One region of the Eionea flava genome, then DNA from elsewhere that is predicted to be linked to it. Evidence: predicted binding sites of a transcription regulator. Region 1 holds the regulator's gene; the other holds the start of a gene.

The links. Region 1 encodes sigma-54, which starts transcription at its own class of promoters, with help from an activator protein. Its sites were predicted from a motif close to TGGCACANNNNTTGCNNT; they were not measured.
Region 2: ACZ5O6_RS06490 (flagellar basal body-associated FliL family protein) is a predicted target of sigma-54. The motif match lies at 1,750-1,767, and genes of this name have one in related genera.

The regions. Positions count from the first base shown of each region.
Region 1 covers NZ_AP036018.1:2,153,227-2,156,702, reverse strand. The annotation lists gene ACZ5O6_RS09450 (PTS sugar transporter subunit IIA) at 1-306, opposite strand, end outside; gene ACZ5O6_RS09445 (RNA polymerase factor sigma-54) at 343-1,917, opposite strand; gene lptB (LPS export ABC transporter ATP-binding protein) at 2,241-2,966, opposite strand; gene lptA (lipopolysaccharide transport periplasmic protein LptA) at 2,976-3,476, opposite strand, start outside.
Region 2 covers NZ_AP036018.1:1,474,820-1,478,295, forward strand. The annotation lists gene fliN (flagellar motor switch protein FliN) at 1-44, opposite strand, end outside; gene fliM (flagellar motor switch protein FliM) at 47-1,075, opposite strand; gene ACZ5O6_RS06490 (flagellar basal body-associated FliL family protein) at 1,150-1,713, opposite strand; gene ACZ5O6_RS06495 (flagellar hook-length control protein FliK) at 1,969-3,195, opposite strand; gene ACZ5O6_RS06500 (flagellar export protein FliJ) at 3,422-3,476, opposite strand, start outside.

The sequences.
Region 1 (3,476 bases):
GACAAAAATAACATCCACTTTTTCGTTATCAATGGCGTCAAAGTCAATTCCTTGTTTTAGTGTAACTAGCATTGCAGTGATTTTTTTACATTCGCTAATACGACAATGAGGAATCGCTATGCCATTGCCTATTCCTGTTGAGCCGAGTTTTTCACGAGCGATTAAAGCGCTGAATGTATCGGTAGCACTGAGATCTTGATTCACTTGGCTAAGGTGTTCGGCAATATTTTCTAGTAGTCTTTTTTTGCTGCTACTGTCTTGTTGGCAGAGCACATTAGTCGATGATAGAAGTGATGGTATATCCATTTTTCGGTTTAATCTCTATGGTTGTATTAAGTGCCTTTACATGAGCTGCTTGCGTTCATTGGATGGCGGAATTGACATTGACTCTCTGTATTTTGCAATAGTTCGGCGGGCAACTTTGATGCCTTGCTCTGCCAATAAATTAGTGATTTTGTTGTCACTTAGCGGTTTGGCGGTATTCTCTGCTGCAATGAGTTTTTTGATAATAGCGCGGATTGCCGTAGAAGAGCATTCTCCCCCGCTGTCGGTTGTTACGTGACTTGAGAAAAAATATTTCAGTTCAAATATCCCTTTCGGGGTATGCATATATTTATTCGTAGTGACTCGAGAGATGGTTGATTCATGCATTTCTACAATGTCAGCAATGTCGTGTAGCACGAGAGGCTTCATAGCTTCTTCGCCAAAATCCAAAAAGCCTCTTTGTTTTTCGACAATAGCGGTGGCGACTTTTAATAGTGTCTCGTTACGACTTTGTAGGCTTTTCAAAAACCACTTGGCTTCTTGTAGGTTATCTTTTAAAAATGTGTTGTCGCTACTGGAATCGGCTCGCTTGACCAAGTTGGCGTACTGATCGTTAATACGAATTTTAGGGGCAATATCAGGGTTGAGCTCTACGAGCCAATGTCCTTCGTGCTTGCTAACAAAAACATCTGGCACCACGTATTCAGTATCACTACTACCAATATCTTCGCCGGGGTGAGGGTTAATGCTTTGAATTAAGCTAATGGCTAACTTCAGCTCATCTTCTTTTATTCGTAGCTTGCGCATAATAGTTTTGTAGTCGCGCGTACCCAGTAACGGCAGATAATCGGTTGCGATGCGCTTAGCAGCTTCTAGCCCAGGTATCGTTTGATTTGAATCGTGATGCAGAAGTAACTGATTAAGCTGTATAACAATACACTCGCTTAAATTTTGGCTCGCGACACCCGGGGGGTCGAATTGTTGTAAGCGATGCAGTACGGCGTACACTTCATCTTCTTCAACGTCGTCCAATGCTCGCTGCAGCCCCTCAATAATATCGTCCATATTGGATGACAGCATGCCAGAGGGTTGAATATCATCAATAATCGTAAGAGCGATTGAGTAGTCTTTGTCAGAAAAGGGGGTAAGGTTTAGTTGCCACATTAAATGGTCTTGAAGGCTCTCCGACCCGCTACGCTGCGCTTCGAACATTGAGTCTTCATTGGGAGTCGATGCGGCTGACGAACCACTTGGCTGGTATACATCATCCCAACTAGTATCCACAGGTAAGTCGTCTGGGATATTATCTTGCGACCATTCGGTTTCTGGTGATGATGCATCATTTTTATCGTCACGGTCTACGCGAGTATCGTGCTCAGATACGTCGCTGCCGATCGATTGATCCGTTGTTTTATCTGCTCCATCGTCTGTTTTGGCGGGGGTTTCTGATTGCGAGTTGACACTGGTTTCTGTTGCTGAGCTGGCATCGTTTTTGAAGCTCTCTTCCACTTCTAGCATGGGGTTGCTGTCGAGAGCTTCTTGAATTTCATTCTGTAAATCGAGAGTAGAAAGCTGCAACAGGCGAATGGCCTGCTGTAGCTGAGGGGTCATCGTGAGGCTTTGCCCCATTTTTAGCTGTAGTGATTGCTTCATTTCGCCAACGTATCTCGTTACTGTCTGAGTGAGGCCTAAAACACCTATTGAAATCTTTGCGTGAAATGAGGGCAAAATAGCTTTCGTGCAAAGGTCTCAATTGAACGTAAAGGAGCGGTATCTATCTGCACCTGTATAAGTTAATTGGCGAGCGTAAATAGGGTATCTATATCTATGGTGCTATGCCAATGAAATATTTATTAACTGTTATGATTCTAGTCAGTCAGTGGGTGATAAGCAAGACTTATGCCTTTTATAGTTTAGGCAAAGCAGTCCCGCTTCACTGGTTGCTTTTTGTTCAGGCTTGGGTGGTGAAACGCTGTTTAAAGTGAAAAATTATCACCAAGGTATACGGCTTTAACTTGCTCGTTTTGTAGCACTTCATCGGGTGAGCCTTGAGCAATAATGTGGCCTTCGCTGACTATATAGGCTTTTTCGCAGATAGTGAGTGTTTCGCGTACATTGTGGTCGGTAATTAGCACGCCGATGCCGCGTTGTTGTAAGTGAGTAATAATTTGTTTTATATCGTTCACCGAGATGGGGTCGACACCAGCGAATGGCTCGTCTAAAAGAATAAACGTAGGCTCTGTTGCAAGTGCTCGGGCAATTTCGACACGTCGTCTTTCTCCGCCAGATAGCGCCATGCCAAGGGAGTTTTTAATATGCGTAATGTGAAATTCTTGCAGTAAGGTTTCTAGCTTTTCTAGGCGTTGTGTACGATTAAGCTCTTTACGTGTTTCTAATATGGCTAAAATGTTTTCGCTGACAGTGAGCTTCCTAAATACCGAGGCCTCTTGCGGTAGGTAGCCAATACCTGCGCGCGCTCGACCATGCATTGGCAGTTCACTAATATCGTTGTCGTCAATTTTGACAGCCCCTCTATCAGCAGGAATTAGGCCCGCAATCATATAAAAACAGGTGGTTTTACCGGCACCATTTGGCCCTAGCAACCCCACAATTTGCCCGCTTTTTACGGTCATTGAAACGTCGATAACGACAGGGCGTTTTTTGTAGCTTTTGGCAAGATGTGTAGCGTGTAGACTGGGCATAGTAAAAGGCTAGGGCTGTGTTTTTTGGTCGGTCGGGTTGGATGGTTGAAGTGTCATAATGACTCGGCCATTATCATCTCCCGCATTCACTATTGTGCTCTTCATGTCATAAGTGATTTTATTGCTGGTGGTGATATCCCCAGCCTGTTCTAATTTGGCATTGTCTAGCAGGACAAGTGTTTCGTCATTAATATCGTATTCAATGGTTGAGGCGTTAGCGATCGTCTCTGGCTCATTTATTTGGGGTCGCTGCCTAAATTCCGCTAGCTGGCCTTTAGCGATCATTTTGTTCACTTGGCCATTGTCGTCGTAAATGGCAACTTCATCGCCGGTGATGCGGATTGATCCTTGTGTGATGACGACATTACCCTGATAAGTCGTCAGCCCTTGGTTGCTGTTCTTTCTTGCTTTGTCTGCGCTGACATTAATGGGTTGCTGCCTATCATCCGGCAGCGCCATAGCGGCTTGAGGCATGATTAACATCATGCTGTATATCCCAAATAGAGTAAG
Region 2 (3,476 bases), 680 kb from region 1:
GTTTCGACGTCTTCAGGGTTTTCATTAACATCATCTTCACTCATTATTAAGCCCCTTCTTCTTGTTGTTGCTGTTGTTTCGCGAGTTCCATAATTGGCGCCATACTGTCATTTTTCTTTCGTTCAATGACATTATTTACTTTCAACGCAAAATTACCATTACTTTGCCCTATATCAACTTTAAAAATAGGTACACCATTAGCAGTGGTAATATATTCATCGGGTAGATCAACAGGTATCACATCACCGTCTTTAAGATCAACAATGTCACGTAATAGGATTTTTGATTCGACAAAATTGGTATTTAATTTAACACTGGCCTGCATAATGTCTTCTCGCAATGAATTAATCCAACGATCATCCCGTTCGTCGCTATCACTTTGTAAGCCGGCATCTAGCATTTCGCGTATTGGCTCAATCATCGAATAAGGAATAGTGATATGCATTTCACCACCACCACCATCTAGCTCAACATGAAAGCTACTGACCACCACCACTTCACTTGGGCTGACAATATTTGCCATTGATGGGTTAACTTCTGAATTAACATGTTCAAACTCAATAGGAATTACAGCTCGCCATGCCTCTTTCATATCAATAAAAGCTTGCTCTAATACCATACGTACAACACGCAATTCGGTAGGTGTAAATTCCCTACCTTCAATTTTTGCATGGCGGCCGTCACCACCAAAAAAATTATCGACTAACTTAAATACAAGCTTTGCATCAAAAACAACAAGAGCAGTACCACGTAGCGGCCGAAACTTAACCATATTAAGGCTAGTAGGTACATAAAGCGTGTGTACATATTCGCCAAATTTTTGAATATTGATACCACCGACAGAAACATCTGCTGTCCGGCGCAATAAATTAAACATGCTGATACGTGTATAACGTGCAAACCGTTCGTTAATCATTTCTAAGGTAGGCATACGACCGCGCACAATACGATCTTGCGTAGTTAAGTCGTAAGTATTTACCCCACCGGCGGAGATATCACCTTGGGTATCGACATCGCCATCATCAACACCATGTAAAAGCGCATCAATTTCATCTTGTGATAATAAATCTTGCACAGTGTATTCCTTGTTATTATCAAAAAGTTAGTACTGAAGTTTGTTAAAAAACTATTTAGGAAAAATAATAAACCTTATTGCATGACAAAATTAGTAAACAGCAACTTCTCAATACCCGTTTTATCGATTTCTTGGAGCATAATATTTTGTAGCTCTTCTAGTGACTCTTGACGAAGTAACTCTCTTCCTGGTTCTGTTTGCAGGTCTTCATACACCTGCGAGCTAAATTTGAGCACTAAAGCATTACGGATCATCGGCATATGGGTTTCTATAGCTTCCACAACCTCATCGTCTCTCGTCATTAAGGTAACGTCCGCTTGTAGAAAACGTTGCCGACCTCTCGCTTGAAAATTAACAATAATCGGAGGCTTTAGTGGAAAATAAATAGCGTAGCCCTTAACCTCTTCTACCACTTCTTCTTCCGTAACAATTGGATTGCCATCCTCGTCGAGCTCTACCTCAGCACCGGCCTCAGCAACTGGTTCGGGTGATAACATTTTCACCGCGAACAAGGTACCACCGACAGAAAGCCCGATTAACACAATACCTATTACAATAAATATAATGAGCTTTTTCTTACTGCTGCCCGACTCTTCATTCTCACTATCATCGCCGTTTTCTACTTCATCATCTGCCATGTCAAAAATCCGTCGTCAAAAAGGTTTATATATATAAGAGCAATTGGTGTGCCATAAATATGTTGGCGCTCTCTTCTCTCCAATTAGGATAGCGGGAACGGTAGAAAATGCTAATTTTGAGAATAATTAAGAAGCGAGGCTATAAGGCCGAAGAGAATTTTCGGCCAAAAAAATTATGCTAGCGAGATGATTGACAATTAAGCGGGAAATTAAAATAGAGGGCTACGGTAAGAATAGATCGTAGCCGAAAAAATTCTATATATAAGCATCAACAAGACTATAGGATTGTTGGCGAGACTGAATAGGCGTTATTGTAGCCTGCAACTCTTCGTCTGAAGAATTTTGTTGTCCATAACCTGAGCTACCTTCGTTTTCAGTTTCTTTATCTTGTTGCTGAGATTGATCTGACACATCAACATCCGCTAAATTAAGCCCTTCTTCAGCAAACATCTCTCTTAATCGCGTCGACTGTTGATCGAGAGCCTCACGCACACTGGCATGCTGTACCGTAAAGCTAACTTGAGCCTGATCTTGATTAACGCCTACTTTGACTTGCAATGAGCCTAATTCAGGTGGATCAAGCTGAATAGTTGCCTCCTTAATACCCTTTGAAGACATCCACATGACTTTATCCGTTACCGCTTGCCCCCACTGACCTGCCGATTGAAAGGATGTGTTAAGAGAGATGGGGTTGGTAGGTAATAAGTCCGCAGATAATTTACTCGCTAAAGGTGATAAAACTGGGGTTGTTGATGGTAATGGTTTTTCTATATCCTTAGTCATTTGTATAAGGTCAAAATCTTTGAGACCTTCCTTATCTAAAAGGCTTATTGGTACGCCATTGTTCTTTTCGCTCATTATTTTATTCAGTATTGCGGTATTACCTAGCAATGATTCAGTTTGAGTTTGTAAGCCACTGGTTGATGATGGCTGAAGTGGTAAATGCGTATTTTTGATATTGGCATTCGCTGTAGAAACCATCGCACTTAGCGGGCTAATAGGTAGGCCAGTTATCGTATCTGCTGGCAATTCTAATTCTGACAAAGTGACATGTTCACTCTGTAACACGGAAGGTAAAGGTAGAACCTCGACAGGAACACTTAATGTTGCTTCATCTACAACCCGTGGGGAAACACTAAGCAATGGACTATTAAGTGCTGATGAGTCTGTTACCAATAATGCCGATGATTGAGTGACTTGGTCTGGCGTTTCTTGCATACCTCCAGATTCGCTGGGTGAAGAATCAGCCGATGTAATCGCTTGCCCATCTTTTAGGTCTACTGCTTTATCACTGTCTATCCTTTTATTTCCTTCGATAGGCTTATCGCCTTTCATTTCTTTGTTCGCCTCCTTCATATCCTCTCTAAAACGACTATTACTCTTTGTACTCTCAAGATGACTGTCCCCAGAGACTTTATCTGCAGGCTTTGGCACAGCGGGCAATAGACCGCCCATAGTAGAAGGCAAACTTGTCTGATTCATACATTACATCCTATTTTATATCATTCGCTACCGATAGCGGCATGTTATGACCGCACGATCACCGTTTACTTAATTAAACTAGACACCTATTCGGCAATGGTTTGCCTAATATCAGTGTAAAAATTTTTCACAGGGGTTTTAATCATTAGCGAGCAAATTAAATGCCAATAAAAAGAGTGTTTATAAGATGGCGACTAAAAGAAGGGAATTAAAGGTGGATGATTCCTTAAGTCGTCATTGAACGAATATGTTGTCTAGCCGATAGTTCGTCGATTAATTTT